DNA from 4 places in the Endozoicomonas lisbonensis genome. Region 4 is predicted to be linked to each of the others. Evidence: predicted binding sites of a transcription regulator. Region 4 holds the regulator's gene; each other region holds the start of a gene.
What was found. The regulator sigma-54, encoded in region 4, starts transcription at its own class of promoters, with help from an activator protein. The targets are predictions, from matches to a motif close to TGGCACNNNNNTTGCTNT.
Positions count from the first base shown of each region.

Region 1: a site for sigma-54 is predicted at 6,217-6,234, ahead of flgB (flagellar basal body rod protein FlgB). Genes of this name have one in related genera too.
Region 2: a site for sigma-54 is predicted at 5,052-5,069, ahead of ygeW (knotted carbamoyltransferase YgeW). Genes of this name have one in related genera too.
Region 3: a site for sigma-54 is predicted at 5,689-5,706, ahead of glnL (nitrogen regulation protein NR(II)). Genes of this name have one in related genera too.

Region 1 is NZ_JBEWTB010000002.1:121,385-129,267, forward strand. It holds gene V5J35_RS01585 (flagellar basal body P-ring protein FlgI) at 1-806, opposite strand, end outside; gene flgH (flagellar basal body L-ring protein FlgH) at 817-1,512, opposite strand; gene flgG (flagellar basal-body rod protein FlgG) at 1,545-2,330, opposite strand; gene flgF (flagellar basal-body rod protein FlgF) at 2,403-3,140, opposite strand; gene flgE (flagellar hook protein FlgE) at 3,157-4,311, opposite strand; gene V5J35_RS01610 (flagellar hook assembly protein FlgD) at 4,380-5,315, opposite strand; gene flgC (flagellar basal body rod protein FlgC) at 5,315-5,725, opposite strand; gene flgB (flagellar basal body rod protein FlgB) at 5,762-6,151, opposite strand; gene flgA (flagellar basal body P-ring formation chaperone FlgA) at 6,566-7,243, shown strand; gene flgM (flagellar biosynthesis anti-sigma factor FlgM) at 7,411-7,695, shown strand; gene V5J35_RS01635 (flagella synthesis protein FlgN) at 7,702-7,883, shown strand, end outside.
Region 2 is NZ_JBEWTB010000002.1:1,152,534-1,160,416, reverse strand. It holds gene hydA (dihydropyrimidinase) at 1-990, opposite strand, end outside; gene V5J35_RS06150 (YgeY family selenium metabolism-linked hydrolase) at 1,131-2,354, opposite strand; gene dpaL (diaminopropionate ammonia-lyase) at 2,392-3,585, opposite strand; gene ygeW (knotted carbamoyltransferase YgeW) at 3,711-4,901, opposite strand; gene V5J35_RS06135 (uracil-xanthine permease family protein) at 5,518-6,843, shown strand; gene V5J35_RS06130 (hypothetical protein) at 7,320-7,883, opposite strand, start outside.
Region 3 is NZ_JBEWTB010000002.1:1,969,912-1,977,794, reverse strand. It holds gene V5J35_RS09845 (CS1-pili formation C-terminal domain-containing protein) at 1-236, shown strand, start outside; gene V5J35_RS09840 (fimbrial biogenesis chaperone) at 267-989, shown strand; gene V5J35_RS09835 (hypothetical protein) at 1,060-2,055, shown strand; gene V5J35_RS09830 (hypothetical protein) at 2,109-2,357, opposite strand; gene V5J35_RS09825 (helix-turn-helix domain-containing protein) at 2,623-2,904, opposite strand; gene glnG (nitrogen regulation protein NR(I)) at 3,068-4,534, opposite strand; gene glnL (nitrogen regulation protein NR(II)) at 4,546-5,592, opposite strand; gene V5J35_RS09810 (retention module-containing protein) at 5,850-7,883, opposite strand, start outside.
Region 4 is NZ_JBEWTB010000002.1:1,557,691-1,565,573, reverse strand. It holds gene V5J35_RS07990 (hypothetical protein) at 51-332, shown strand; gene ptsN (PTS IIA-like nitrogen regulatory protein PtsN) at 359-811, opposite strand; gene hpf (ribosome hibernation-promoting factor, HPF/YfiA family) at 911-1,216, opposite strand; gene V5J35_RS07975 (RNA polymerase factor sigma-54) at 1,423-2,904, opposite strand; gene lptB (LPS export ABC transporter ATP-binding protein) at 3,102-3,827, opposite strand; gene lptA (lipopolysaccharide transport periplasmic protein LptA) at 3,832-4,434, opposite strand; gene lptC (LPS export ABC transporter periplasmic protein LptC) at 4,415-5,002, opposite strand; gene V5J35_RS07955 (KdsC family phosphatase) at 5,078-5,605, opposite strand; gene V5J35_RS07950 (KpsF/GutQ family sugar-phosphate isomerase) at 5,602-6,579, opposite strand; gene V5J35_RS07945 (calcium/sodium antiporter) at 6,860-7,816, opposite strand.

The sequences.
Region 1 (7,883 bases), 1.4 Mb from region 4:
ACTACTTTGGCAATGGTTTCGCCCTCGTCAATTCGCATACCTTCCAGCACGGACATATAAGCAACACGCTGACTCGGGTCAGCCGGAGCCCCAACACGAATGGTCGCACCGTTCTCAGCCTGAGCCGTTTCCGGACCAAACTTTTCATTAATGGCACGAACAATATTGCCTGCTGTCGTAAAGTTCGGGGAACGCAGATTCAGCTCTACATAGTCTTTTGCCGCAAATCCGCTGGGAACTGCACGTTCAATAATGGCACCATTAGGGATACGGGCGGCCGTAGGAATATTCACCGTAACACTGGAGCCACTGTTACCCCGCGCCGACATGCCAGTGACAATCAGACTGCCCTGCGCCAGCGCATAGACCTCACCATCAGCACCTTTCAGCTGAGACAACAGCAGAGTGCCACCCTGAAGACTGCTGGCATCACCAATGGACGACACCGTCACATCAATAGTCTGACCCGGACTACCAAACGGTGGCAGGGTAGCGGTGACCGACACCGCCGCAATATTCTTCAGGTTCGGGTTGGCCCCTTCCGGCATCTGAATACCCAGCTGGCGCAACATATTATTCATGGACTGGGCAGTAAACTGCGTCTGCCGGGTTTTATCACCCGTACCGTCAAGACCCACTACCAGACCATAACCCACCAGCTCATTGCTCCGAACCCCCATGATATCGACCATATCCATCAGTCGACGCGACGACGACTGAGCCTGAACAGGGACCGGGGCAACCGTCAACAGTAGCGTCAACGATGCCGCCAACACACTGACGGTTCTTGTAAATAGCTTTAACACACGACAACCCTCACATCGGCATCACAGGACTATTAAAGAAGCGCATCAGCCAGCCTGCCTCGTTGGCATCCGCCAGCGGCCCGTCGCCTGAAAAGACCAGTCGCGCACTGGCGAGCCGCTGGGATGACACACTGTTATCCGGCGCAATATCCTCTGGCCTCAGAATGCCGGACACGCGGATATAGTCATCCCCCTGATTCAGGGTCAGCCACTTCTCCCCCCGCACCAGCAACGTGCGGTTAGGCAACACCTTCAGAACGGATACCGTAATGGAACCGTCCAGCATATTCTCCTGCGAACTGGAGCCACTACCACTGAAACGACGATCCATAGAGATTCCCGAGTCCGGCTCCTTACGACCAAACAACAGCGGACCCGGCAAATTCACCGAGTTGTCTTTTTTAAAATCGGTACCCGATGTGGTATTCGACCGGGTCTTTTCGTCCAGCACAACTGTCAGGATATCCCCAACCCGGTAAGCCATGCGATCTTCATACAGGCTATTGCTGTATGAAGCATTAAAAAGGCTACCATTCACCACGTCCTGGGACTCCGCATCCGGCATGGGCAGCGCCATCATCTCAAACATCTGCTCCGGAGTGGCTGCCTGATCAGCCTCCTTAGGACCTGACGACGGCGTGGTCACGCACCCCGTCAAAAAGATCGCCATAACCGGCAACAGAGCTTTTTTCGTAGAACTCATCATTGATGCAAAAGCTCTCTTAATTCCCACAGACATTAAAGTGTCTGGTTAGCAAAACGCAGCATATCGTCCGCAGCAGAAATCACCTTGGCGTTCATTTCATAACCACGCTGTGCGGTAATCATGTTCACCATCTCTTCCACCATGTTGACATTGGAAGATTCCAGCGTGTACTGCTTTACAGCGCCCACACCGTCTTCGCCCGGAATCGCCTCAAACGGCATACCACTGGAAGCCGTTTCCGCAAACAGGTTACCACCCAACGCACTCAGACCCGCCGGGTTAACAAAGTTCGCCAGGGTAATCTGACCCAGCTCCTGAGGGTTCGGATCACCGGCCAGAGTTGCACTGACCAGGCCATCAGCACCCACTGTCAGAGACAACGCATCTTCCGGAATCTCAATCGCCGGCTCCAGTGGATAACCGTTGGCGGTCACCATCTGTCCGTCCGAATTCAGGTGAAACTGACCATTACGGGTGTAGGCCATGGTTCCGTCAGGCTGCAACACCTGAAAAAAACCCTGCCCCTCAATTGCCATATCCAGCTGATCGGAGGTAGTGACATAAGAGCCGGTGGTAAATACTTTCTGGGTACCCGACACACGCACACCGGTACCCATCTGAATACCATTAGGAATCTGGTTGCCTTCCGTATTATCTGCACCCGGCTGTCGCTGAACCTGATAAAACAGATCCTCAAATACCACCCGGTCACGCTTGAAACCAATGGTATTGACGTTAGCCAGGTTGTTGGAAATAACACTCAGCTGCTTATCCTGAGCGGTCAGACCTGTCTGACCGGTCCACAAAGCTGGATTCATTAGCAAACACTCACAATAAAAAACAGGCTGGCACTTCTCTTTAACAAGAGCCGCTACCAGCCTGTTGATAAATTAACGCTTCAGCAACTCATCACCCGCCTGTGCAACACGCTCAACGGACGACATCATTTTCAGCTGCATTTCAAAGTTCCGGCTCAGGTTGGTGACCGCCACCATCTCTGCCACCGCATTAGTATTACTGCCTTCCAGATAGCCACTGACAAGGGTAACCGCTTCATCCTCAGGCACGTTGACACCTTCCTCGACACGGAACAGGCCATCCATACCCTTTTGCAGATCACCCGCTTCCGGATTAACCAGACGCATGACCCCCACCATAAAGACCTCGTTCTCCGCAGCACCGTTCATCACCACAGAAACACGACCATCAGCACCCACTGTCAGCTTTTCATAATCCGGCACCTGAATCGGGCCACCCTCACCGGCGACCATCCAACCCTGGGCATTACGCAACACACCATCGGCGTCGGCAAAAAAGCTGCCATCACGGGTATAAGCTTCCTCACCTTCGTCATTAACCAGTGTCAGCCAGCCTTCACCCTGTATGGCAACATCCAGTTCCCGGCCAGTATAAGACAACTGACCTTTACTCAGGTCCGTCCACTGCTCCCCATTGGAGACATGCACCCGGGTCTGCTCTCCTTCCCCCCGAACCAGGGTAGACACCGCATTCAGGTAATCAGCACGAAAGCCATCGGTGGAGATATTAGCCAGGTTATTGGCATGCATTCGCTGAGAGTGCATTGCCCGGGTCGCACCACTGAGCGCGGTATATAACGCCTTATCCATTACGCTTCAGCCCCGCTTAGAATGCATTCAGCAGATAACGGGTGTTTTCATTGGCCGTAGAAATGGTCTTGGTGTTCGCCTGATAAGCACTCTGCGCCACGATCATATCCACCAGCTCACCGCTCATATTAACGTTGGAGTTTTCCAGCGCACTGCCGGTCAGTGTTCCCCTGGAACCACTGCCCGGCAGTCCAATAATAGCGTCACCGGATTCAGGTGTTTCCGTCCAGCTGGTATTACCCGCCGCAGCCAGTCCACCATTATTAGGGAAGCTGGCAAGGGCAACGTACCCCTGTATACGACTTTGGCCGTTAGAATAGGTGGCAACAATAGCACCTTCATCAGAAATAGTGATACCCAGGAATGAACCCGGTCCGTAACCATCCTGAGTGTTTGTGGTCACAGAGAAATCACTGGCATACTGGCTGAAAGAAGACACGTTGATATCAATACCTTCAACCGTGATCGTTCCTTCACTGACCAGCTGACCATTTTCGTCAAACTGCATGGTCTGAGGTTCACCAACCGGCTCACCATCCATCTCATAGTGAACCGTCCACTCACCATCCGCCTCATTCTTGACATAATAAGCCGTGAGCTGCTGCTCATTGCCCAGACTGTCATAAACCGTGGTCGTGGTTGTACTGTTGTAGGATTCCGGATTTTCAGGATCAAAATCCACACCCGGAACTTCAGCACGGGCATCCAGGTTAGCAGTCAGATCGACCTGGTTCGTGGCTTGAGCCCCCTGATCTGCCGTATCAACTGCCAGCTCAACCAGCTGGCCTTCGATGACATTACCGTTTTCATCGACCGCAAAACCCATCAGCTTCTGCCCCTGGTGATTGACCAGATAGCCGTCTTTGTCGGTACTGAAGTTACCGGCGCGGGTGTAGTATTGCTGTCCGTTAGCGTCTTCCATAATAAAGAAGCCATCTCCCTCAATGGCCAAATCGGTTGCACTGGTGGTGTACAGCAAATCACCCTGGGCAAAATTCGTTTCCACCGCAGCAACATAAACACCGCCACCACCTGTTGACGAATAAACGTCTGCGAACTGGGCATCCATGGACTTGTAGCCCGTGGTATTAGCATTGGCGATGTTATTACTGATGGTGTTCAGGCTTTCACTGGCGGCATTCAGACCGCTAACTCCGGTATTCATTGACATTGAGTACGACTCCCACTCGGTTTCTGTTATTCGGTTAAAAACTTTGTCAAAAACTATCTTGTCAAAAACTATCTGACCCGCCTGAACATGGCATCCCGATGTGAAACCGGCTGACTCTTCTGCCGTTCATTCGAGCGCATACTCTGGGGTTTATAAAAAGGATTAATGGTCCAGCGTTCGCCATCACGCACAGTCTTTTCCATATGACCTGCCAGACTGGCGAAGGGGTCAACACCCGGCCCCGGACTTGGCAAATGCTCCGGCTTTCCGGGCTGATCACCACCCCCGGCAACATAATCGCCCTGGAACTCGGTAATACTGTAGAGAGGCACCAGACCAATACCCTTCACATCAACCAGCACATCCTGCCCACCACCTGGAATAACCACACTCAATACAACACTGCGCTGAATAACAGCCTGCTCCAGATCGTTACCATCCACTACGGCATAGGCGTACATCATATAAGTGTCGTCTTCCAGCGGTTTTCCCAGATCGTTCAGGTCATAAGGCACCTTGCCACTCTCTGTCTGCTCGCCTAGCGGGAGAGTATCAACAGGATCAGTCTCTTCCGGATCATCATCCTGCTTATATATCTCAATGTTCAGGTCACTGGCGGCATAGTTCAGCAGAACCTCACCAGCTGGCAGCCGGCCGTCCTCAACCTTGAACAGGTTGGCAATGACCATCACTTCTTTACCGACCAGATTCGAAGCGTATAAGCCCTGGGACTGGTACATCTGGTCACGTAGCTGATTCATGGCATGAACCAGCTCAGCGTTCTGCTCCATCATGGTCAGGTCAGACAGCTGAGACACCATCTGGGCGTTGTCCATAGGGGCCGTGGGGTCCTGATACTGCAGCTGTACCAGCAACATATTCAGGAAGGCATCACTGTCCAGAGTGTTAACACTGGCACTGACTGAAGCGCTTGCCAGTACACCCAGCAACAGGACAGAGAAAAAATGACGCAAAATACTGATTACTTTGATTACTGTTGTCATCACTGCCCCAGAGTCAGCAGTCGTTCCTGCATACGACGTGCGTTACTCATCACCTCGACACTGGTCTGGTAGTTGCGGGTAGCGCTCATCATATCGGCCATCTCCGCGACAACATTCACATTCGGATAAAACACATGACCTTCTTCATTAGCCAGCGGATTATTGGGCTCGTATCGCATCAGGGGGTCAGCCTGACTCTGCATCACCTGGCTGACTTCAACCTGACTGCCCAGTTCCATCTGTGCAGACTGCATCACTTCAGAAAACACCGGTCGACGGGCGCGGTACACCTGGTCAGGGGATGCAGCTGCGGTTTCCGCATTGGCCATATTGCTGGCAATGGTATTAAGGCGCAGGGTCTGGGCATTCAGGCTGGACCCGGCAATGTCGTAAATAGTATTCAGGGACATAAAGGATTACTTACTTCCAGTCGGTCTTGCGGTTGGTCATTGACCGTTGATGGCACGCTGCAGACCTTTCATCTTCATATTCAAAAAGGTAAAGCTGGTTTGAAACTCCATGTTGTTACGCATAAAAGCAGCCTGTTCGACACCCAGTTCAACACTGTTGCCATCACTTGAAGGCTGTCGTACATCACGTTCAACCACGGACTCTTCCAGCTCTGTTCCGGGCAGAGCGATATGACGACTGTCACTCTGTTGCAGTCGCAACTGTGCCTGCTGCTGCCCCAGGATATGATCAAAGCTCAGGTCTTTCGCCCGGTACCCAGGCGTGTCAACGTTGGCAATATTGCTTGCCAGCACCTCTGCCCGCTGGGTTCGATACTGCAATGTACCGGGCAACACCCCCAGCGCATTTTCAAAGCTAATGGCCATTTCAACCTCGGATAGACAACACAATTCAAACAACGCTAAGTAGCTAAAATAAAAAGCAAACGGAAAAAGCAAATAGCATGCCAAAATACCCCCCTTAGGTACAACACCCTACCCGAAAACAAAGCAATCTCGGCAATCCCTAACTGAAAAAGCAACCAGCGATATAAAAAGCTATGTAAAATCACTCAATAGTCATTCTCGCCGATACTGGTATGATTCAGCCCGGGCCGACCATTAAACGGTTTGCCTGTCTATTCACCCTTCTGACAGCAAACAGGGCGAAAACAGCGGAAATCTATTTCCTCTTGTGAAAAAAACACCATGACATTCCGCATAAACATTCAAAGGTTCAGCCAGAAAAAAAACACGCTAATAACGACTGTTATCGTGTACTTTTTATGCATAATTATTCTTATGCCAGTCACCCCCGCAATGGCCCGGCCAGCAGTGACTGAAAGCACCGAAAAACAGTTACTGGAACTCTGGGTACATGAAGCCCTGGAAGAAAAAGCTCTGGAACTGAGCCGGGAAATCAGTAACAGCCGTTACGAAAGCAGCCTCGACAGTCTGCCATCACTACCTGTCGACCGCTGCAAAACGAGACCCGACATTACGTTCCTGAACGGAATGGAAGCAGGTAGCCAGCGCATCAGAATTGAATGCTCACAACCCAGCCGCTGGTCTTTATACGCAAGAGGCCATATCAGCCTGTTTGTTCCGGTTCTGGTCGCCACCCGCAGCCTGACGAGGGGAGACACCATCAGCGACAGTGACGTTACGTTAAGAGAGATGGATGTCAGCCAGCTGCGCCGTGGCTACCTGATGGACAGCAGCAGCTTTACCAACCAGCAACTGAGCCGACGGATTCGGGCGGGTGATGTCATTACCCCGAACGCCCTGCAGGAAGCCCGCCTGATTCGCCGGGGAGACCGTATCGCTATTGTCGCCGGCAGTGAAGACTTCAGCATCAGCATGCCCGGCGAAGCACTGGAAGACGGAAGGCTGAATCAACAGATCAGGGTACGCAACCTGTCCAGTGGTAAAACCATTCGCGGCATGGTTTCCGGAAACAACGAAGTCAGAGTTTTATGATCTTCGCTTAATGTTTCTATAACTCTTAATATTTCCGCAGCGCTTAATATTTCCGTAGCGCTTAATATTTCCGTAACTTGGTCGTTTCCGGAAACAGACAACGACGACATCTGCACATCAGGTTTATGCTGTTTAAAGCTGCTGTGCAACGATAGAAAAGCGATTCTATGACCACGATTACAGACATTAACCACCTGCAACTGGTGAGCAGCAGCTCCCGGAAAAAAACTCAGAACAGAGAGCCGGAAGTCGATACCGACGGCACCCTGTCCATCAGCTCAACCTCAACACTGCTTACAGAAGCAGAAGGCAAGGCCAGCTCCGCGCCCGATATTGACGAAGCTAAAGTCGAAGCAATCCGGCAGGCTATTCAGAACGGCGAGATGACAATTGATCACCAGAAGCTGGCACAGAAAATGCTTGAGTTTGAACTCACATTATTTGATGACTGAGTTAGCATGCAATTTCCTCAACAAGCTCCCCAACTTTCCTGCCAGCGAGAGCAGACCGTAATAGCAACGATTCAGCAGGACCTTGATCTATACAGCGAGCTGCACGAACTTCTGGAACAGCAACAGACTTTTATACTGAACCGGGACCATCAGGGACTAGCCGAATCGGCACAGAACATCACCTCATT
Region 2 (7,883 bases), 410 kb from region 4:
GTGGTCGGTGGCAACAGTGCTGATGGTGCCGTCCTGCAATCCATGCCATAACTGTTCAAGATGGTCGCTGTCGCGCAGGGGAGGGCTCATGATGTACTTTAAACCCTGGTCTGCAGGGAAATTGCCGGGGCAGGTCTCATTGTACCGGTTGATATCCAGTTGCAGGTATTGCGGACAGGTTTCTGCAAAGACCGGCTGCCCGCGCTGGTGTGCCTGACGGATATATTCCAGACCAATACCATTGGACAGATGCACGATATAGATGGGGGCGTCACCTGCGAGAACCGCAAGGTTGATCATACGACCAACGGCTTCTGCCTCGCACTCCGGAGGTCGGCTGAGTGCATGATAGATGGGGTCTTTCAGACCCCTTTCCAGCATTCTGTTTTTCAGGAAGCGAATGGCGCCGTCGTTTTCAGGATGCACACAGGTGAGGGCGTTTAGCTGGTTTAATCGTGACAGGGCTGACAGTACTTCCGTGTCGTCCAGCTTATAGCCATAAGTCAGGTAGAGTTTAAAGCTTGAGATGCCTTCGTCCAGCACCATGGATTCCATTTCATCCAGAATGCTGTCGTCAATGTGCTGGATTGTGCCGTGAAAGCTGTAATCAATCACCGCACTGTCACGGGCGAACTCATGGTAGCGTTCAAGCTGATGATGTAGGGAGCAGCCTTCAGGGCCGAAGCCCATATGGTCAATGATGGTGGTGGTTCCCCCGCAGGCTGCGGATACGGTGCCGCTGTAAAAATCGTCGCAGCTCCGGGCTATTCCTACATCAATGTTGAAGTGGGTATGAACATCAACCCCGCCGGGAATAATGTATTTGCCACTGGCGTCTATCACTTCGACAGAGGAGGCGTCAGACGATTTGACATCCGCAGGGTTAATGGCGGGTGCTATCCGTTCAATAAGGCCGTTATTGATGAAAATATCTGCCTGTTCACTGGCATCGGCATTAACCAGTGTGGCGTTTTTTATAAGAACGGACATGATCTCTACCCTGTCTGGTTACCTTACCGGTAACCACTGGCAAGTGATGGTTACGGGTAAGGCAACCAGAACTCCTGAAGAGTTCCGGTTGTTGTGTGGCTTAAGTTGTGTGTTTAACGTGTTGGTTGAGTTGTTGTGGACTACTTCTTCAGGTTATGCAGGTACATACCAGGAATCACAGCGTACATCGCCGCGCACTTCACCAGATGGTCTTTCCAGGTTTTTTCGTTTGGCGCATGGGCTTCAGGCTCCTTGCCCGGGCCAAAGCCAATCACTGGAATGTTGTAACGACCCATGATGGATACGCCGTTGGTGGAGAAGGTCCATTTATCAACCAGTGGCTTCTCATCAAACAGAAGCTCATAACAGTCTTCTGTCGTTTTTGTCACAAGATGGTCTTCGTCGATCAGCCAGGCCGGGAAGTAGCATTCGGTTTCATACACGAGACCGGTATAGGATGGACGGTCATAGTTGTACATAGTGACTTCAGCTTTGGCTTCCTTAACCGCAGGCAGAGCGCGAATTTCTTCCAGCGCGCCTTCCCAGGTCTCACCCCATGTCAGACGACGGTCGATGGAGATAGCACAGCCATCAGCCACCGCGCAACGGCTTGGGGAGGAGTAGAAAATTTCAGAAACCGTCAGGGTACCTTTACCCAGGAACTCATCGTCGCCCAGACGGGTTGAAAGCTCCTTGATTTCATTCAGGATCGGACCCATCTTGAAAATAGCGTTATCACCACGCTCAGGCGCTGAGCCGTGGCAACTGATGCCGCTGACTTCTACACGGATTTCCATACGACCGCGCTGACCACGGTAGATATTGCAGTCGGTAGGCTCGGTGCTGACGACAAATTCCGGCTTCAGACCTGTCTCGTTAATAATGTACTGCCAGCATAAACCGTCGCAGTCTTCTTCCTGAACCGTACCGGTAACCACCAGGGTGTAGTCGTCTTCCAGGCCGAGGTCCTTGATGATCTTGCCCGCATACACCATGGACGCCATGCCACCTTCCTGGTCGGATGCGCCGCGACCACCAATGGTCTCTTCGTCTTCATACCCCTCGTAAGGGTCAAAGGTCCAGTTGTCCATATTGCCTACGCCAACGGTGTCAATATGGGCATCCATGGCAATCACATGCTTACCATGACCTATGGTTCCCAGCACATTACCCTGAGGGTCGATTTCAACTTTGTCGAAACCCACTTTTTCCATTTCTTCCTTGATGCGCAGGACGACTTTCTCTTCGTCGCAGGATTCGCTGGGAATGGCAATCATATCCCGCAGGAAACGGGTCATTTCAGGCTTGTACTCTTCTGCCTTTTTCAGAATGTCAGCAAAAGGGAGTTTCAGATCGGTTGTCATTGTTGTATTCCTTAATCGTTTTATAAATTATCGGTGTTTAAACAGCGTACTTGCCTTCCCAGACCACATCCCGGTAATTCACCTGATCGGTGTCGCCTTCGGTGTTGAACAGCAATACGACAGAATTTTTATCGAGCTTTAACGACTCCATGATGCGCCCGGCATCCGGATGTTTTGCAATGGCATACAGCAGGCCGATACCAATGGCACCGGATTCACCGGAAATAACCACGTCATCACCTGACAGTGGGTTACCCAGAATACGCATACCCAGTGCAGCCACTTTGTCTTCTACAGACAGGAAATGACGGCTGCAGTTTTTGAGGATTTCCCAACCCAGCGGGTTTGGTTCACCACAGGCAAGTCCGGCCATAATGGTGTCCATGTCACCGGTCACATTAACGGCGGTGCCGTCAGGGTTGCAGCCGGACTGGTAAATGCAGTCGGCTTTATCGGGTTCTGCCACAATGCCGGTAAAGGTGTGAGCATCGTAACGGTTAGCCAGATAGCCCATTGCGCCACCGGCAAGCGCACCAACGCCGGCCTGTAGAATAGTGTGGGTAGGCTGGGAAATACCCATAGCTTCCAGCTGGTCGCAGGCTTCAGACGCCATGGTCATATAACCCTGCATAATCCAGGTCGGGATTTCAGTGTAGCCTTCCCAGGCAGTGTCCTGAACCATCAGCCAGCCGTTGTCGTCGGAATTTTTGCAGGCCAGACGAACAGCGTCGTCATAGTTCAGGTCGGTGACAATGCATTCGGCTCCCAGCCTGAGGATATTATCGACACGTTCCTTTGCTGCGCCCTTTGGCATATAGACGACTGCTTTCTGTCCCAGCTGCTGCGCAGCCCAGGCAACACCGCGACCGTGGTTGCCATCGGTAGCGGTTGCAAAGGTGATGGGTTCCTGATCTTTTAAACTGTCGAAGCTGAATTCGTCCAGAGAGATGCCCAGCTTCTGGCAGACACACTGGGCAATGGCATAGGAACCACCAAGCACTTTGAAAGCATTCAGGTCAAACCGGTAGGACTCGTCCTTGACGAGAATTTTGCCTATGCCCAGCTCGTTTGCCAGATGGTCAAGGGAGACCAGCGGGGTGGGCTTGTAAGCGTCGATCTCTTGATGAAATTCGAGAACGGTTCTGGCGCTCTCTGTGCTGAACAAAGAAGACGATTGGCCTGTAAAAAACGGGTTATCTTTTTGCTGCAGTGATAATGAAAATGTTGACACTTTTTACTCCTGAACTATTTATTCCTGAACTATGTACTCCTGGCCTCTGTAGCTCTGTCCCCGGGTACATAGTTTTAATGCTTTAATCTCATTGAAACCATGAACCAGGGGCGTCCATGTAAAGATCAGCCGTCTACACGACGCTTGCCTTTTTCCATGAGTTTTTCCAGCACCACGTCAGGGTTGCCAAATTTACGGTTCAGAATCATGGAAGCGATGATAAATGGCTTCCAGCCAGCTTCCTTGTAAGTATCAACCAGGTATTTGTTAAAGACGCCTTCGGTTACTTCACCTTCTTCGCAGGATACGCCGGTGATGTCGGCAGGCAGGCAGTGCATGTACAGGGCTTCACCGTCTTTGGTGTGCTTCATCATCTCTTCGGTGCAGTGCCAGTCCTTATGCTGGGCATTCTGTTCCAGACACTCTTTTTCCAGAGCCTTCAAACCTTCGTGGTCGTTGGCTTTCAGCAGCTCAGTACGCTTGCCCATGACGTGATAAGGCGCCCAGGATTTTGGATAAACGATGTCAGCGCCTTCAAAGGCTTCTTCCATGGAGGCGACCTGTTTGAAGCTGCCGCCACTTTCTTCCGCCTGTTTGGCGGCGGTTTCAACCACTTCCGGAATCAGCTCATAGCCTTCAGGGTGAGCCAGGGTGACGTCCATGCCGAAGCGGGTCATCAGGCCGATAATGCCCTGAGGTACAGACAGAGGCTTGCCGTAGCTTGGGGAATACGCCCAGGTCATGGCAATTTTCTTGCCCTTGAGGTTTTCCAGAGAGCCGAAATGCTCTTTCAGCCAGGCAAGGTCAGACATGCTCTGGGTAGGATGGTCAACGTCGCACTGCAGGTTAACGACACCCGGACGCTGAGCCAGTACCTCTTCTTCTTTACCGAAATCCAGAGCTTCGCCCACTTCGCGCATATACTGGTTGCCATAGCCCAGGTACATATCGTCACGAATACCAATGACGTCTGCACAGAAAGAGATCATGTTGGCAGTTTCCCGAACGGTTTCGCCGTGGGCAATCTGAGACTTGCCTTCATCCAGATCCTGTACGGCCAGACCCAGCATGTTGCAGGCGGAAGCAAAGGAGAAACGGGTACGGGTCGAGTTGTCACGGAACAGTGAAACACCCAAACCACTGTCGAATACTTTGGTGGAGATATTTTCATTCCGCAGTTCGCGCAGGGCTTCTGCAACCGTTAATACCTGTTTCAGCTCATCGGTGGATTGTTCCCACGTCAGCAGGAAATCCTTGTTATGCAGCTCAGAGTCAAGATTTTTAATTTCTTCAATAAGGTCCTGATAAGTTGTCATGGAATGGTCCTTTGATGTTAATTAGAACATTGAATCGTTCTTTTCTTTGTGTAAAAAACAGCTTGCTGATTGATAGGAGATTCAGTGATCGGCTGTTTGATTTCTGGTAAATAAGAGCCGGCAAGACTCAGTGTTACTCTGTTGTTGTAATTAACAAGATGTGTGCCAGTTTGTTATTTTGTTATCCGTTTTTGATTTTATCTTTAATAATATCAATAAAAACAATAAGTTATATTGTTCATTTGTTGGTAGTGTTTTTTGTCAGAGTGAAAAAATGTCACTGAATTATTAATTATTAAACGTTGTTCGATCAGATTGATAAAAAAAATAGTGTGAGAATCAAAATGAAAAAATAAAGTGATGAGTATTTTATCATTGAGTTTGTTCGATATTGTTTTGCTATTTATGACCTGCATCAAAAAAAAAGCCAATGTCATTGATTATCGTGTTCGGTGAGATCGTCTTAATAAAACAGGTACCTGAATAATAAGTTGAGGAATCTGCATTCATCAATTAACGGGTACTATTAAAAAGCAACGGTTGCTTAAGCTATTCCATCAATGCTTTCATTGAGTCTGGCTGCATTGATTGCTGGCTTTGGCAATACGGAGGTCGTATGGAACTGTATTATAAGCTTGATGATCGCCCGCCTCTTGTAAAAAGCCTTATTCTGGGTTTTCAGCATCTTCTGTCTGCACTGCCGGGGATCATTGGCGCACCGCTGGTGGTGGCCTCGGTTCTGGGGTTTTCTATACAGGAAACGGTGATTCTGGTGAATGCTTCCATGCTGATGTCCGGTATTGGCAGTATGATTCAGGGACTGGGTTTTACCCCGCTTAAGCTGGGGGCAAAGCTCCCTGTTATTCAGGGTACCAGTTTTGCTTTTGTAGGGGTGTCGATCACTATTGGGTTTCAATACGGTTTCGCGGCGGTGGTAGGTGCCACGATTGTCGGAGGATTATTTGAGGTCTTCCTGAGCTTCTATATTCATCGCATACGAAAGTTTTTCCCGCCAGTGGTGACCGGAACGGTTGTCTGCCTGATCGGTATGACGATCTTTCCTGTGGCGGTGGACTGGCTGGCAGGCGGGAAGGGCGCTGAAGACTACGGCAGCCTGATGTATCTGGGTGTTGGTGGCGTGGTGTTTTTACTGGTTATCTTTTTTAACCAGTGGTTTTCAGGGTTTATCTCTTCAGCCTCCATCCTGATTGGCCTGATTTTTGGCTACCTTCTCTGGTTTGCCCTCGGGTTGCTGGATCTGAGCCCCGTGACTGAGGCCGCTGTGGTGGCTATTCCCAACCCGCTTCATTTCGGTATTGAGTTTCACACAGGTGCCATTGTTGCCATGTGTGTTGTGTACACCGTATCCATGGTCGAGTCTGTAGGCGACTACCTTGCCCTGTCTAACTATTGTGACACCGAGCTGGACAGTAAACGTTTAAGTGCCGGTATTCGCTGTGAAGGTTTAAACAGTGCGCTGGCAGGCGTGTTCAATTCCATGGCAACCACTTCATTCAGTCAGAATATTGGTGTTGTGGGTATTACTGGTGTGGCCAGCCGTTATGTGGTGGCGTTTTCCGGAGGCATTCTGGTTGCTGCCGGACTCCTGCCAAAGTTTGGCGCCCTGATTGTCAGTGTACCTGAGCCGGTTATCGGCGGTGCTGGCCTGATAATGTTCGGTATGATTCTCGCCGGAGGCATTGGCATCCTGAAAAAAATTGAATTCTCCCGCCGTAATACCATGGTGCTTGCCCTGGGTATTGCTGCCGGTCTGACTGTGACGTACCGGCCTGAAATCGTTAATGAACTGCCGGACCTGGTGAGAATGGTGTGTGGCAATGGTGTCGCTCTGGGGGCGATTGTGACAGTTATTGCCAACCTGGTTTTGCCAGAAAGCAAGCCGGTAAAAGAAACGCTGAATGCTGTTTCTGAGAGCCAATAGCGCAAATCCAGAAATATCAGGTTCGTTCTGAAAGCAGTGCAGTGATAATGTCTTCCATAATACACTGCACTACCTTCTGATTGGGGACTAGTACACTTATTTCTGAATGATTAAGTAATTAATTGCGACTTCCCCTGAAGGAGGAGGGGCTACCCTCTATATGGTGTCTTGCCCTGTTACCCGGTTCCATTTCAAGCATGGGAGTCTCTTGTTCATCATTGTTTCGATTTCCGCGATTGCCCCATGCACGAGCAACGCTTTGTACCATTGCTCGAAACCTTCCCAGCGATTGAACAGGGGTAGTCGATTCGCGACGGGCGCGTTCCTCTTCTGCAAGCTGAGTTGGCGTAACCGTGTTAATTTGCATTGGTTGCCAATGGATAAAACGATAGCTGGTGCTTTGGTCATCAGAGTTTCTGATACTTTTCGATTGCAGATCCTGCAAGTTAATCGTGGTGCTACGGATTGAGTAGTAGTCAAACATGAAGCTGGCTACTACTCTTCGTGGTGATATTCTCTGTGCACCCGTATATCGGTAAATCCAGGTGTACTCTTGAAACCGTGTATCCAGAGTATCCCCAAATATAAAAGGCGTTCATATTTACGATATCCGGTACTGTTATATCTTCATCATCTGTTGAGTCAAATTCAGCGCGAAAAATAAAGTGTTGAGGTGGAAACCAGATTGAGGTGCAGTCCTCATAATCCACCCTTAAGAAGATGACCTTTGATAAGGATGGGTCATGATACGATAAACGACCCTCCCTGTTTGCCGTTGCATATTCAGGTGACATTCTTGCACCAGTAGTGATATGCAACTGACTTTCAACCTGTTGGTCAATATTGTCAAACTGGGGGGAGGGTAATAAGTTGTTCCGTTCTGATAGGGTCAGAGGTTCGGGCTGGTTGCCAACAGGTACCCCGAATGCATCAAGAATATTACCCTGATGCAGAAAAGGCTGGCCAGATGAACAGTCTGAGGTCGTTGCTTCAGAAGAGCATTTTGGGGTCGTGTCAGCCTGGTAGACAGTCACTGGAAT
Region 3 (7,883 bases), 410 kb from region 4:
ACTGGCTGGTTAATGCCAGTGTTCAGGGCGGTGTGGGTCTGGCGGTCAGTGATGAATTTGGTATGTTTCAGGCCGAGGTTACTGACGACAGTGAACAGTTAATTTTTATGAAAGGCGGCAAACAGTGTCTGGTCGAGCTGGATATTGACGATAAGAAAGATGACTTTATTAACCTTGGGCAGGTTGTCTGTAATTACTCAGACGTTCATAATCAGGCCGAGGCATCCAATATTTAAAATACAATAACTAACCGTCAGGATGATGTCGTGGAAGTAAGAAAAAAAACAAGGCTGGTGGTTGCCTTTTTTACCACTTTTTTCACCGCTATGCTGGCTGCTCCTTTTGCCAGCGGCAACATGTTGCTGGATCGGATGATCGTTTATTTTGAGCCGGGCAATCAGCCAAGGCAGGATATTCGGGTGACTAACGTTAGCGACGATAATCTGTTTCTGCAAACAGAGATCTATAAGGTGGTTAACCCCGGCGCTGAGAATGAAGAACGTATCAGAATTACTAACCCGGATGACATGAAACTGCTGGCAACGCCGCAGAAGTCTATCGTTGCCCCGAGAGGGCGCAGAACTGTCCGGCTGGTGAACCTGGAAACACCTAAAGACACAGAAGATGTTTACCGGATTACTTTTCGCCCCGTAACGGGGGATGTAGAAGCCAACCAGAACGCTATTCAATTACTGATTGCTTATCAGGCTTTGATTTTTGTACGCCCTGAAAACCCGGTCTATGAAGTAACCGCTAAGCGGGATGGCAACAAGGTGACGTTTACCAATAAAGGCAACAGTAATGTCATTCTTCGTAACGGTGAACAGTGCTCAGGAGCAGAACAGGAAGGTGATTGTGTTGAGATAACCTCTGGTGGTCGTATTTATGCCGGACAGAGTTTAACTCTGGACCTGCCGGGCAAGGGAGAGCTGGTTCGTTTCGGGATGTTTGACGGAACCCGTGAGCAGCGTCAGGAGTTTAGCCTCTAAGGAAACAATAAGGGTCAGGGAAGAATCGGGTTCAGGCTTTAACGTTTAAAGTCAAAACAAAGCTGTAAAGATGAAGTACTTCCGCACTATCCAGTTACCTGTCAAGCTCACCAAACTACGGCAGTGGCCTGCTTTTTTGTGCATGTTGGTGTGTTCTCTGACCGTTTTTCCTCCATTTGCTTACTCTGATGACGAAGTGTTTTGCTTCACTGATTTAGGTGGCGGGGTATGCGAAGGCAATGAAAAACATAAAAGCGACTTTCTGGGGAAATTTGAGATAGAGAAAGGCAGTGACCCTATCTTAATCAATTTCAAGTTTCGTGCCTATGATGGTGATGACAGTGAAGAGTGGAAATTGAAACGGGAGTCGCTGTATTACTATTCTCCCAGTTCCGGTTATAGCAAGGTTGATGAAACTTTTTACAATATTGAAATGTCTTCCCCCAGAACACGGCCGCAGTGGGCTACTGGAGACAGTATTTCTGGTGGCGATGATGATGGAAAGCCAGATACTTACTATACCACCAACTTACATTTGACCTTTCATGACAATTATATAAATAAACTGGAAGCTGGTGAACACGCCTTCTGGCTGTGGATAAAAGGCCGTGCAGATGATGAGGAATACAATAACTTTTACATTGAAATAGGGGTCATCATACGTCCTAAAGTCAAGATAAGTGGTTTGGAAAATGCCTCTTTCGGGACATTTCTGGCTGATGGGTTTAACAGGAGCCACTATCAGACGTTTTGCGCCCATGTGCAGGGGGGAGGCGACTTCAAGATAACGCCTACCACGCAGAATGAAGTGTTTGAACTGAAAGGAAAGAACACGGGCGACTTTATTGATTACAGTGTTTACCTTGCCAATGTCGGAAGCTCTATCCGTCAGATCCGTTACGGTGATACCCGGCATGGCCTGAGTGGTGACGTGACTGAAAATTGTACGACGGGGACTGGTGAGAACATGCAGTTAAAAATAGAGTTGCCAGAGATCAGTATTCTGAGTGTCAAACCGGCTGATATTTATATGGATACACTGACGCTTACTATTGAGGCGGATTAATGGCATGTTAGCTTAAAGAAACCCCTGAACTGCATCAGGGGTTTCTTTTTATGTTATTTCTGGGTGTTTTTATCAGAAGGCTTTTCAGAAGCTGTCTGCTTGGTACTGGATTGTTTGGCTTTATCCGGTCTGGGCGGAATGACCAGTGTGATTCTGGCAGAAGCACTGGAGCTTTTGCCAATCGGCCCGGCCAGTATCATGGCTTTTTTCTCTTGAGTGTCTGCCTGTACAGGCGTTGCGAATGCAAACAGGATGGAAAGCGCCGCGCCAGACATCCATTTCGCTTGGCGTTTAACGTTCATAGGGTACTCCTTAATCAACTACTTATCTGATTTATCCCTGAAAATTGAATTATAGAAACTTTCTGGCAGCAGGTTTTTGGTTGTCGTGAAGGATTTCTTTAAAAAACAATGAGATACATGATCAGCTGTTTTTAGATCATGAGGACTGCGGATAAATGGATGGATACAAGGACGTATGGAAAGAGCCAGAGTCAGATGTCTGACTCTTTTTATAAATCAGGGCCGTTGTAAAAAATGTTAATGGAAAAATGCCAGAAATTCAGATTTATGCGCTATGAGTATTCACTTGCGTAACCTGCCAGCCAGGGAAACACAGAACGGCTGGATGACAGCTCAGGGCAATCGCCAGCTGCTTTGCCTGAGGTATGTTCATGCCGGCGGTATCTTTCTCAATGGCTGCTATCGTGGAATGGGGTATGCCAGTACGGTCAGCTAGCTGTTGTTGGCTAAGTCCCTGTAGTTCTCGCATAATCCGAAGCGATTCACCTGCCGTCAGTTCAATGTTTGTTGTGGCTGGTTGCCATTCGTTATCGTCTTTTGTAGTCATGAGGCGTTACCTTGATTACCTTGACCCGCACCTGTTGAGATTCAATGGTGTAGATTACCTTCAGAACCTCAACGGGCAACTTTTTGAGCTGTTTGGGAACTGAGCGGTGTTCCAATATTTGCCACATGCCAAAAAGATATCTTCTTTTTGAGAATATTCAATATCAAAGTGCTTTGTCAGCAATACCAAGCTCTTTGATCTTCCGGGTCAGGGTATTTCGCCCCCAACCCAGCAATTCAGACGCATCCCGTTTGCGCCCTCCTGTGTGCTGTAATGCGGATTCAATAAGAATGCGCTCAAACGCAGGTACAGCTTTCTCCAGAATATTGGCGTTACCTATTGCCAGCTCTTTCTCTGCCCACTGTTTCAACGGTTTTTCCCAGCTACCGGCTTGTGCTGCCTGAGGAAGCTGATTCTGATCCAGCAGCTCTTTATTGAGTAGCTCTTTATTAAGTAACTCTGTATTAAGTAGCTCTGGAGGCAGGTCTGAAATCAATACTTCCCTGCCTGAAGCCATTACGGTCAACCAGCGGCAGGCATTTTCAAGCTGGCGGACATTGCCGGGCCAGGGCAGTAATGAGATATAGCTTTCCGTTTCAGGCGTAAGAATCTTGGTTTCAACATTCAGCTCTTTCGCAGCCCGGTCGAGGAAGTGACGTGCCAGAACAGGAATATCTTCAGACCGTTCACACAGTCTGGGCAGATGCACACGAATAACATTTAAACGGTGGAATAAATCTTCCCGGAACTTGCCTTCGTTAACCAGCTTTTCCAGATCCTGATGAGTGGCGGCGATAATGCGTACATCAGCCTTTACAGGTGTGTGACCACCCACTCTGTAGAACTCGCCATCAGCCAGAACCCTGAGCAGACGGGTCTGGGTGTCGGCAGGCATATCGCCGATTTCATCCAGAAACAGCGTGCCATGACCTGCCTGTTCAAAGCGTCCTTTGCGCATGGCACCGGCACCGGTGAAGGCACCTTTTTCATGGCCAAAGAGTTCCGATTCAATCAGGTCTCGCGGAATCGCAGCCATGTTCAGGGCAATGAATGGATTGGCGGCTCTGGGGCTGTGTCTGTGTAATGCGCGGGCAACCAGCTCTTTGCCGGTGCCGGATTCGCCATTAATCAATACTGTAATATTGGAGTGAGACAGTCGCCCGATAGCACGAAATACTTCCTGCATGGCGGGCGCTTCACCAATGATTTCTGTGGAGTTATCCACAGGCTCAACCGTACTGACTTCCTGTGCCTGCTGGCGGCTGTGTTCCAGCGCCCGCCGGGTCAGGGAGATGGCATCATCAATATCAAAGGGCTTGGGCATATAGTCAAAGGCACCGCTCTGATAGGAAGCCACTGCACTGTCGAGATCGGAATGGGCGGTCATGATGATCACGGGTAACTCAGGATAGGTGTCCTGTACCTGTTTCAGGAAATCCAGACCATTGGTACCCGGCATCCGGACATCGCTGATAATGGCTTCCGGTTTGCCATTGTCCAGAGCTTCTATCGCTTTATCTGCACAATCAAAGGATTCAACCTTTAATCCTTCACCCTGAAGGGATTTTTCCAGAACCCAGCGAATAGATCGGTCGTCATCAATAATCCAGACTTGCGAATCGGTCGTCATGTATTCTCCTCTCAGAGAGCAATCGGTATATAAACATTGAAACAGGTTCGGCCAGGCTTGCTTTCACACTCAATCAGTCCTTTATGCTGACTGATAATTGACTGTGACATAGGCAGGCCCAGCCCGGTGCCTTCGGCACGGCCACTGATCATGGGATAGAAGATGGTTTCGATCATATCTTCGGGAATGCCGGGGCCGTTGTCGATAATGCTGATGTTGCACACCAGACGGCAGCATTCGTTGGCGATGGTGAACTGCCGGATAATCCGGGTCTGGATCGTGATCTGCCCATCGCTTAAAGGCATGTGCTGTTCAATGGCCTGCATGGCATTGCGAACCAGGTTCAGAATGGCCTGAATCAGCCGCTCCCGGTCTGCCGGTATTTCAGGAATACTGGGGTCGTAGTCCCGGACGAACTGAATGGCACCGTCCGTTTCCGCCTCAGTCAGTTGTACCACCCTTTCAATCACTTCATGCACATTCAGTGCTTTCAGACTGGGCGGTTTGACAGGCCCGAGCATCTGGTCAACCAGGTCACGAAGCCGGTCGACTTCTTCGATAATGATGGTCGTAAACTCCTTCTGGTCATTATCGGCTAACTGGCGTTCCAGCAGTTGTGCTGCGCCCCGAATCCCGCCAAGAGGATTCTTCACTTCGTGAGCCATGCCCCGGGCAAGGCTTTTGGCGGTTTCCTGTTTGGCGACCAGAGAGGCTTCCCGGGTAATGCGCTGTAACCGGTCCCTTGGGTGTATTTCCAGCAGAACACTGATCTTCGGATAGTCGACAGGTGTTACCGTGTAATCAACGGTGACAGGTTCGTTGTTAATACTGATGCAGGCTTTACGGCGAGTGAACTGTTGTTGCTGGGACTGCGCCCGCTTCAGGTCATCTTCCAGACTGGGTTGAGTTAACAGTGTTTCTACAGGCTGGCTATAACTGCGCCGCTCACTGATATCCAGCAGGTTTTCAGCGGCATGGTTGAGATAGCTGACTCGCAAATCCTGATCAAGTGCAATGACGGCGGTATTAAGATTGCCCAGTACAAATTGTTCGATCACCTGAACGTCCCTGATAAATTTTTTATTGTTTGACTTGTCACGTTTTACGACTGCCTATAGCGAAAGTTATACATGGCTTTTCTTTCTGAGTTGAATACAGCAAGAATTGAACCAACACGTTCATTGAGCAGGCTCTTGGGTAAGAGTTGCTTAATCGTGTAACACAGCGGGAAGATTATAAGGATCAACCGCCCAAAATGCACCAAATTGGTGCATTTTGGGCGGTTATTAAAGAAGAAGGGGAGTTCCTTTGGCTTTTACTGGTCGACTTGTAAATTTCCGTCATTAAGCAAGCTATTAATAATGTCTAAATCGGATGCGCCCATACTTGATAAATCAACCCCTTCTAAAGTCACTTTCTGAGTAACGTCGCCATTGGGCTGGGGGCTGATTTCCAGAGTGGTATCGCCACTGTCAAAGTTAAAATGCAGGTATTCGTCCAGTGAATTACTTTCTTCACCAATCAGTATATCCCTCAGGTCCAGTACATCACCTCCCTGGCCTACAGTGAAGTCGGTGATCGTGTCGACTGCTGGCGCTTCAGCGGTACCGGTGTGGTCAATGTACCAGATGTAATGGTCGCTGCCATTCCCTCCGGTCAGGATGTCATCGCCGCCACCGCCAATGATCGTGTTATCTGTCCCGTCGCCCTGAAGCGTATCACTCAGCTGTGTACCTGAAATGATGGACTTGAACTCATTGCTGAGAGTCTGAAGTTCTTCATTGGATAAAGCCCGGTTGTATATTCGGGCTTCGTCGATTGAGCCCTTGAACCCGTAGCCGGAGTTGCCGGTATGGTCTCCATCGTGGAACTTTGTATCGACATTAAGCCCACCAAATGCGATGTCCCCGGTATGCGGAGAAACAGAGTTGGCTGTGCCATTGTCGACAGACTTATTGTCGAGAAACAGTTCCATTTTAGAGGTGTCTGCGTTGATCACCAGGGCGATATGGTGCCAGTCGCTGCTCAGGGAGCTGATATCTGTGTTCAGCCAGTGACCATTCCAGCCTGAGTCTTCCGACCAGGCTCCGGCATAAAGTTCTCCATCGTCAATGTACAGGTTCATACCATTGGTTGCGTCGCCCTGTTCATACAATATCTTGCGGCCAGACAGGTCATTCGTGGTATCTACTTTGAAGTTCAGGCTGATGGTGTACTGGCTTTTCGTACCTGTATAAGTGTTTAGCTCGGACGAGTTGGCGATGTTGACTCGTGCCAGGTTGCCATCAAAAGAAACCGCGCTACCGTCCAGACCGCCTGCAATGAAAGCAGCACTATTGACCAGTGTGCCGTTATCGGAAATCGTGTCTTCCGTTGAACTGTCGGCAGCGGTTGTTCCCGAGCCTTCATTAAACGTCCAGTGACCCACAAGGTCTGATTGTGTATCGGTTACATAAATCGTGTAATCACGGGTACTTGATGAATTGCCATCACTTACCTGCACAGTGACGGTATGGCTGCCACTGTTTTCATGGTTCAGAAGAGACGTATTGGCAACCGTGATTTCACCGGTTGCGGAGTTAATGGCAAAACGACCGCCTGCATTATTGGTCAGAGAATACGTCGGGGTGTCGTTTTCAACATCCTGTGAAGAAACTGACCCGACCACACTGTTATTGACACTGCTTTCGTCAATATAAAAAGCATCATTCAACAGATTGTGAACACTACTGGCTTCGTAAATGGCTTTAACTTCTGAGGCTGTAAGGGTGTCGCTGAAAACAGCAAATTCATCAATGGCACCGTCCATATAGCCGTCACTTGACCAGTTACTTTTACCAATATAATTGTGGTTTCGAACCGTTTCAGTTGGAAGCGAGTGTGATTCTGAACGAACCAGTTCACCATTTTTATAGATACTCACCGTACCATCGCTGGCAAATGTGGTGGTGACATGAACCCATTCACCGGCTGTAAAAAAGTCGGCAATTTCAAACCTGAAGGTTCCAATGTTGGGGTCATTTATAATATGCAGGCCAAGATCGTTAGTGTTTTTGACATGGCCCATCAAAATATTATTGCTGCCAGCACCATCACCAAAATCAAATACACGCGACCAGTTTTGGGCAAAACTGTCAAAACGTACCCAGGTAGACACCGACATAGTGCCGCCAGTCTCCAGCCCGCTTATTTCACCGGCACCAGAAGAGCCATTCATTTCAAAGGCGGAACCCGAACCACTGCCGTTCAGGTTTGCACTTCCGCTCAGGGTTAAATCAAGGTTATTACCAGAGGCGTCACTCGTATCACTGAAGCTATAAGCCACTGCAACATTATCAAGGAGGGGAGC
Region 4 (7,883 bases):
AGAGTGAGATCAGATAGTATAGATTCGGAAAATACGTAGGAAGTACAATAATGACAAAGTCAGCCGCCGTTTTTCTCTTCACTCTTCTGTCCGCTTCTGCCCAGGCACTTGAAATAGAATCCAGCCGGACGTTTGCGGGTACTCAGCTCATAACGCTCAATGCTTCCGAAGAACATAAGCTGTATGGGGATGTTGAAGCTCAGTGCAATCTCTACGATAAACGAAACCGGATCATTGACACCGCAAATGTCATTTTTGACCAGTCAGCTGTTGTTCTGAGGCTGAACAGTTTTCGCTGGGCTGTTCGTGTAGATTGCACCTTTCCCGGTTAAACCGCCTGGTTGAACCAAACAGACCGTCAGACCGGTGCTGTCAGTATCTGATACAGGTTTTCCGAAGAGTTAGCTGACCGGATCTGACTGAGCAGGTAATCATCGGTGAAGCGCTGGGCCAGGGCTTTCAGGATATCCAGATGTTCCTGAGTGCTTTCTTCAGGGACGATCAAAGCGAAAATCAGGTCAACAGGCTCCCGGTCCACCGCGTCAAAATCGACGGGCTCTGACAGGCGAATGAACAGGCCGGTTGGCTCCGGGCAGGCTTTGGAGCGGCAGTGAGGCAGTGCAATGCCGTTGCCCAGTCCGGTGGTACCCAGTCGTTCTCTGTTGATGAGGTTGTTGAACAGGTCCTTGGCATTGATAGCGGGAACATGTTCGCTGATCTGTTCCGCAATAGTTTCCAGGATTTTCTTTTTGCTGACCCCTTGCACACCATGGAGGGTGCGTTCGGGGGTTAGAATGTTTTTAATAATCATACAACGATTGGAAGACTCACAGGGTGCGAGTGCAAAAAAAGAAGCCGCTGACTGAATGGACGTCGACTGAAAGCCAGGGGCCTTCAGTCGGTTGTGGATTCAGCCTCGGGCTCCCTGCATGCGATCGAGCGTCTTTTCCTTGTGTTTTACCAGCTGTCGGTCGATTTTATCTGACAAATCGTCAATAGCCGCGTACATGTCATCGGATTCAGCGGTCGCATTGATGTCAGCTCCACGTATGTGCAGGATCGCTTCTGCCTTATGCAGTAGTTTCTCTACGCTCAAGGTGACCTGTACATTAGTGATGTGATCGAAGTGAGCTGCCAGGCGGTCGAGTTTTTTAGTGACATAGTCTTTCAGAGCTTGAGTCACCTCTACATGATGTCCACTGATGTTGACTTGCATGTAACGCTCTCCTGCTGATCCCGTTTGGAGACAGTGGCCAGTTCCCGGGATTTTCGAACTGGTCTGTTTAGATTCTATCACCGTTAACAACATTGGTGCTGTCCTGAAGCAAAAAAATACAGGATTTTTACCTTAAGACTCTGTCCGAATAATTCCTGCTATAAGTTTTATAGTTCAGGCACTTATCGTTACGCACTCTATGTGACTTACACCAGGCGTTTGCGTTCATTGGAAGGGGGTATATGCATCGACTCCCGATATTTGGCGATGGTTCGTCGGGCTACTTTTATACCCTGTTCTCCCAGTAAACCGGCAATTTTGTTGTCACTGAGCGGCTTTTTCGGATTTTCATCCTGAACCAGCTTTTTGATCAGCGCGCGAATAGCAGTGGATGAACACTCTCCGCCGCTGTCTGTGCTGACATGGCTGGAAAAGAAATACTTCAGCTCATAGACGCCTCTGGGCGTATGCATGTACTTCTGGGTCGTGACCCGGGAAATAGTTGATTCATGCATATCCACCGCTTCAGCGATGTCCGCAAGCACCAGCGGTTTCATTCCTTCGTCGCCCTGTTCCAGAAAGCCCTGCTGGAAGTTAACGATCTTGGTAGCCACTTTCAGTAATGTTTCATTACGGCTTTGCAGGTTTTTCAGAAACCAGCGGGCTTCCTGCAGCTGGTTTTTCATAAACTGGTTGTCGCGGCTGCTGTTGGCTCGCTGGACCATTGACGCATAACTGTTGTTAATACGAAGGCGAGGCAGTGACTCAGAATTCAGCTCGACCACCCAGCGCTCTTTAATTTTTCGAACAGAGATATCCGGTGTGATGTATTCCGGTTCAGTTTGATCCACTTCAGAGCCGGGCTTGGGATTCAGGCTCTGTATCAGGCCCAGTGCATCCTTGAGCTGATGCTCTTTCATCCGGGTGCGGCGCATGATCTGGCTGTAATCCCGGCTGCCCAGGGCTTCCAGGTGATGGTCAATCAGCTTTTGGGCTTCGTGAATAAAGGGGGTTTGTGAGGACAGCTGAGCCAGTTGTACGGACAGGCACTCTTTCAGGTTTTCACTGCCACAGCCAACCGGGTCAAACTGCTGAATACGCCGCTGCATGACTTTCAGCTCATCAAAATCGAGTTCTGCAAGCGCCGGGTCCAGGGCAAGGCTCTGGTAGATATCGTCCAGTGACGTTGTCAGATAACCATCAGGGTTCGTGGCTTCGATGATCGCTTCGCCCAGCAATCTGTCAGTATCTGTCGTGGGGGTCAGGTTCAGTTGCCATTGCAGGTATTCCTGCAGAGACTCGGTGGTCCGGGAGCGGTTCAGCGGATCAAACTCATCGTCACTGCCTGACGGCATGCTGGAGTAGATTTCCTCCCAGCCGGAATCGACGGGCAGATCGTTTGGGATGCTTTCTGACCATTCGGGTTCCTGAGACTCTGAGGATGCCGGTGGCTCCTGGGCATTGAGGTCAACCAGTTGCTCACCTTCAGCAGCGTTACTGGCTTCCTGGTCGCGGCTCTCCTGATCCTGAATGGCCTCTTCGCTTTCCAGCATCGGGTTGGATTCCAGCACCTCCTGGATTTCCTGTTGCAGGTCCAGTGTCGAAAGCTGTAACAGGCGAATGGCTTGTTGCAGTTGCGGTGTCATCGTCAACTGCTGACCCATTTTAAGCTGTAGAGAGGGCTTCATAGGGCAACCGTGTACCTTTTACTGTGAAAATGCAGTGTTCCAGGTGACGAAAACTGCATTACATTATCGTTTGCACATTGTCGTTTTGAGATGCATTCCGTGTCACCGGATTATAAGCACAGAATATTAATAGTGAAAAGTAAAACTGGCATGAAGCCGGCGTGGGAAGAGGGAGACTCTTCCCGGAATGTGGCTGGCTACAAACTGAACTGATGGCCCAGGTAAACGTCACGAACCTTCTGGTTGCTCAAAACGGTCTGGCTGTCACCTTCAGCAATGATGCCACCTTCGCTGACGATATAAGCCTTTTCACAGATATCCAGTGTTTCACGAACATTGTGATCGGTGATCAGTACACCAATGCCACGGCCTTGCAGTTGTCTGACAATCGCCTTGATATCTCCGACCGAGATCGGGTCAACACCGGCAAATGGCTCATCAAGCAGGACAAAATCAGGGTCGGTAGCCAGCGCCCTGGCTATTTCCACCCGCCGACGTTCACCGCCCGACAGGCTCATGCCGGCGCTGTCGCGGATGTGGCCTATGTTGAACTCATCCAGCAGTGATTCCATCTTGTCGAACTGCTGCTGTTTATTGAGGTCTTTGCGTGTTTGCAAAATGGCAAGGATATTGTCTGTTACCGACAGCTTGCGGAATATTGAGGCTTCCTGTGGCAGGTAACCAACACCAGCCCTTGCCCGCCCATGCATGGGCTGGTGAGTCAGGTCTTTGTTGTTAATGCTGACTTTGCCACCATCAGCTTTTACCAGGCCGACAATCATGTAGAAGCAGGTGGTTTTACCTGCCCCGTTAGGTCCCAGCAGGCCCACAATCTGGCCGCTGTTGACGGCCAGAGAGACGTCTTTAACGACCTTTCTGCCTTTGTAGCTTTTACTGAGGTGTTCTGCCTTTAGCGTAACCATCAGGTTATTTCTTTTCCTGTTGCTCGGGTCTGGGCTGAATGACCATCTGTACTCGTCCTTCGCCCTGACTGTTGTCCAGACCTTTGGCGTTGACTTTTTGCTGCTTCAGGTCGTAATCGATGCGTTCACCCTTGAACGAGTCACCTTTCTTTACGAGCTGGGCCTGACGGATCAGATGGATTTTTTCATCCAGCACTTTGTAGTCAATAGTATGTCCCCATGCCTGCAACGTTCCCTGGGCATCGGGCTGTTCTTCTTCGTAGTAGGCACGTTTGTTAATGCCCTCGGCAACAATCTTCCGCACTTCCTGGTTTTCGGTGTATACCGTTACGACATCGCCGGTGATTCGGGTGCTGCCCTGGGTCATTACGACATCGCCCCGGTAGACTGAAACACCTTTTTTGTTATCAATATCTGCCGAGTCGGACTCGATTTCGATGGGCATTTCCCGATCCGATGGCAGCGCCATGGCCAGGGTGGGCAGTAGCAGGAAGATACCTAAAATTGAACGTATAGTTTTTTTTGCATTACGTTCAGGCTTTTTATTCCGCTTAAGCTTTTTGTTCGGCTCAAGCTTTTTATTCTGCTCAAGGCTGTTTAGGTTCATGGAATCCTCGTACCCTTGATTTGAGTTTAACCAGACTGTCCTTGTAGAACGCTTCCATACCGATGGCTCTGGTACGACCAGTGTCGTTAGTAATCAGGACCGGACGGTCTGTTACAGCAAGACTTTGCTCAGAGTATATGGTGATAAAATCGGTGTCCATACGTACCTGACTGCCATTGCTGGTGTCGGTCTGGATCATGACTACGTCGTCCCAGAGTTCAATATCCTGGTCTCCGGGCAGCAGTTTGCCGTTCAGGGCATCGGCTATCATGGGTTTCTGTGGGTCGCTGTAGCTGCGCAGATGGGGCGTTTTGAGCAGGGTGGTGTCATTATGCGGATAGTGAGTAATGGCGTTGGAAGTCAGCTCGTATTCCAGCGTTCCCGTTTCATTGAACTGGGTAATGGTGGCGTCTACTAGATAGTAGTCTGCGTTTTCCTGTATTTCAGGCTGACGGTTCTGTCCTGTAACATGCAAACCACCGTCGTACGACCAGTAGCCTATGCCAACCATGGTCATCAGCACACAGGCAACTAACAGATAGCTTTTGTAAGAGCTGGTTATAGGCATCAGGTGTTTGGTTCCTGTTGATAAAGAAGCCAGCCACTCATGGGCTGGCCCCGAATTACAATAAGTTAACGATTATTAAAGGTATTCTGCCAGCATCGGCTCCAGCTTACCCTGGGCATCAAGGATAAAGTCACAGAATTCCCTTGCAGCGCCCAGACCTCCATGGTTATCGGTCACTGCCTGTGCATGTTGACGGACAAATGGGTGCGCATTGATCACTACGCAGCCAAAACCGACACGGCGGATAACGGGCAGGTCTGGCAGGTCATCGCCCAGATACGCAATTTCATCCATGCTATAGTGCTCGGTTTCCAGCAGTTCATTCAGGGCATTGATTTTATCCTCACGACCCTGATACAGAAAATCGACCCCCAGGTCACTCGCACGCTTTTCTACAAACGTCGAACGTCGTCCGGTAATGATGGCTGTTTTGATACCTGCCTGTTGCAGCATTTTCAGGCCGTGGCCGTCCAGTGTATGAAAGCATTTCAGAGCTTCACCCTGTTCGCCAAAAAACAGCTTGCCGTCGGTCAGTACGCCATCAACATCAAAGACTGCCAGACGTACTTTGGCAGCAGAAGGCTTCAGGGAAGAATCGATCATACAACACCTGCTTTCAGTAAATCGTGCATGTTTATGGCGCCAACGGGCTGATCGTTGGCATCGACACAGATCAGGGCGTTGATTTTGCGGTCGTCCATGATCTTCAGGGCTTCGGCAGCGAGGATATCGGGTGAGATGGTTTTGCAGTGACTGGTCATAACATCATCAATGTCCGTCAGGCGCAGGTTCACACCTTTATCCAGGGCGCGGCGCAGGTCGCCGTCGGTGAAGATGCCTACTACTTTACGGTCTTCGTTCACAATGGAGGTCATGCCAAGCCCTTTGTGGGTCATTTCCAGCAGAGCTTCACTGATCTTGGTCCCCTGAGTCACTTCCGGAATGCGTCTGCCGCTGTGCATAACGTCTTTGACCTTCAGCAGCAGACGTTTGCCCAGGGAGCCGCCCGGGTGCGAGAAAGCAAAGTCTTCAGCGGTGAAACCCCGGGCTTCCAGCAGGGCTATCGCCAGTGCGTCGCCCATCACCAGTGCGGTAGTGGTACTGGAGGTTGGAGCCAGGTCCAGCGGGCAGGCTTCTTTGTCGACACCGGCATTCACGTGTGCGTCAGCGGCACGGGCCAGAGAGGAATCCGGGTTACCGGTCATGCTGACCAGTGGTGTTCCCATCCGTTTCAACAGAGGCAGAAGAGTAACCACCTCACTGGTTTCGCCGGAGTTGGACAGGGCCAGAACCACATCTTCAGACGTTATCATGCCCATGTCACCATGACTGGCTTCACCAGGGTGTACGAAGAAAGAAGGAGTGCCGGTGCTGGCCAGGGTGGCGGCGATTTTGCGAGCAATGTGACCAGACTTGCCCATACCCACCACAATGATGCGCCCGCTGCAGGCCAGCATAACCTGACAGGCCCGGGCAAAATCGCTGTCTACCCGGTCCAGAAGTTTCTGAACGGCCTCCAGTTCCATGGATATGGTGCGTCTTCCGATGGCAATGAACTGCTCGTCATTGTTGGTCATAGTGAATAACTGTCTTAAAAGTGGCTGCGGAACGCCCTATTGTAAAACGGTTACGCGTTAAGGGATAGACCGATGCTATTTACCCCGGAGTTACCCCAGAGCTGCCACAAAGTCACGTAGGTTGGGTCGAGCGGAACGCGACATCCAACACGGTGAACGGCATTGAGCTTCCATGTTGGGAGTCGCTGCGCTCGTCCCAATCTACAAGTCAAACGTAATGAAACGATGTACTAGTTTGGTCAATAGCTGCATTAGAGCCGATTTGGAAACAGTAGTTCCATTAATGATGAATAAGTAACCAGCTGGTATAGGCGACGTAACAGCTTAAAAGAAATAATCCCGTTACCCGTCCCAGGTGTTTGGGCTGTTTGCCAAACAGGCAGCTGATGGCAAGAAACAGGGTCACTGTCATCATAACTGGAAAGTCCTGCCAGATAACCTGGGGGCTGATGGTGCCGGACGCAAGCAGCCCGGGCATGGGCAGAACGGCAAGAAGGTTGAAGATATTAGAGCCAACCACATTACCCAGGGCGATGTCATGGTGGCCTTTAATGGCGCTGGCAACAGAGGCTGCCAGTTCTGGCAGGCTGGTGCCGATAGCGACAATCGTGAGGCCGATAATCAGTTCGCTGATCCCAAACAGACGAGCCAGCTCGGTGGCTCCCCAGACCAGAATCTGCGAACTGCCCAGCAGAAACAGCAGTCCTGAAATCAGGTAAAACCAGGCTTTGCCTGCTGGCAACTCCGGAACTTCCTCTTCTTCGCCTTCGATAAGAGGTTCGCCGGGATGCTGCTTTTGCCAGCGAAACATCAGGTACAGTGTCAGAAACAGAGTTCCCAGTAATGCCAGACTGTCCAGTTGGGTCAGGAAACCATTAATGATGCAGAGTCCCGCCAGCACTGAGACGACGACCAGCATTGGAATTTCCCGATGTGCCAGGGATTTTTTGACCGGCAAGGGGGCAATCAGGGCGGTTGCGCCCAGTACCAGGCCAATATTGGCAATATTGGAGCCAATGGCATTACCGATGGCAAGGCTGGCATGGTCCTGGGTGGCTGCCATCACGGAGACCAGAATTTCCGGGGCAGATGTGCCAATCGAAACCACGGTCAAACCAATAAGCATCGGGGATATGTTGAAGTTTCTGGCAGTTGCGGCCGCACCATTCACAAACTGGTCTGCACTCCAGGTGAGAATAATAAAGCCGGCAAGAATGGCGATAATGGCAACAAACATGTTGGAGTTACCCGGTTTTTCTTTGAGGAGTTGAATCAGATTTTATTTGTTAATGGTAAGTCATCCG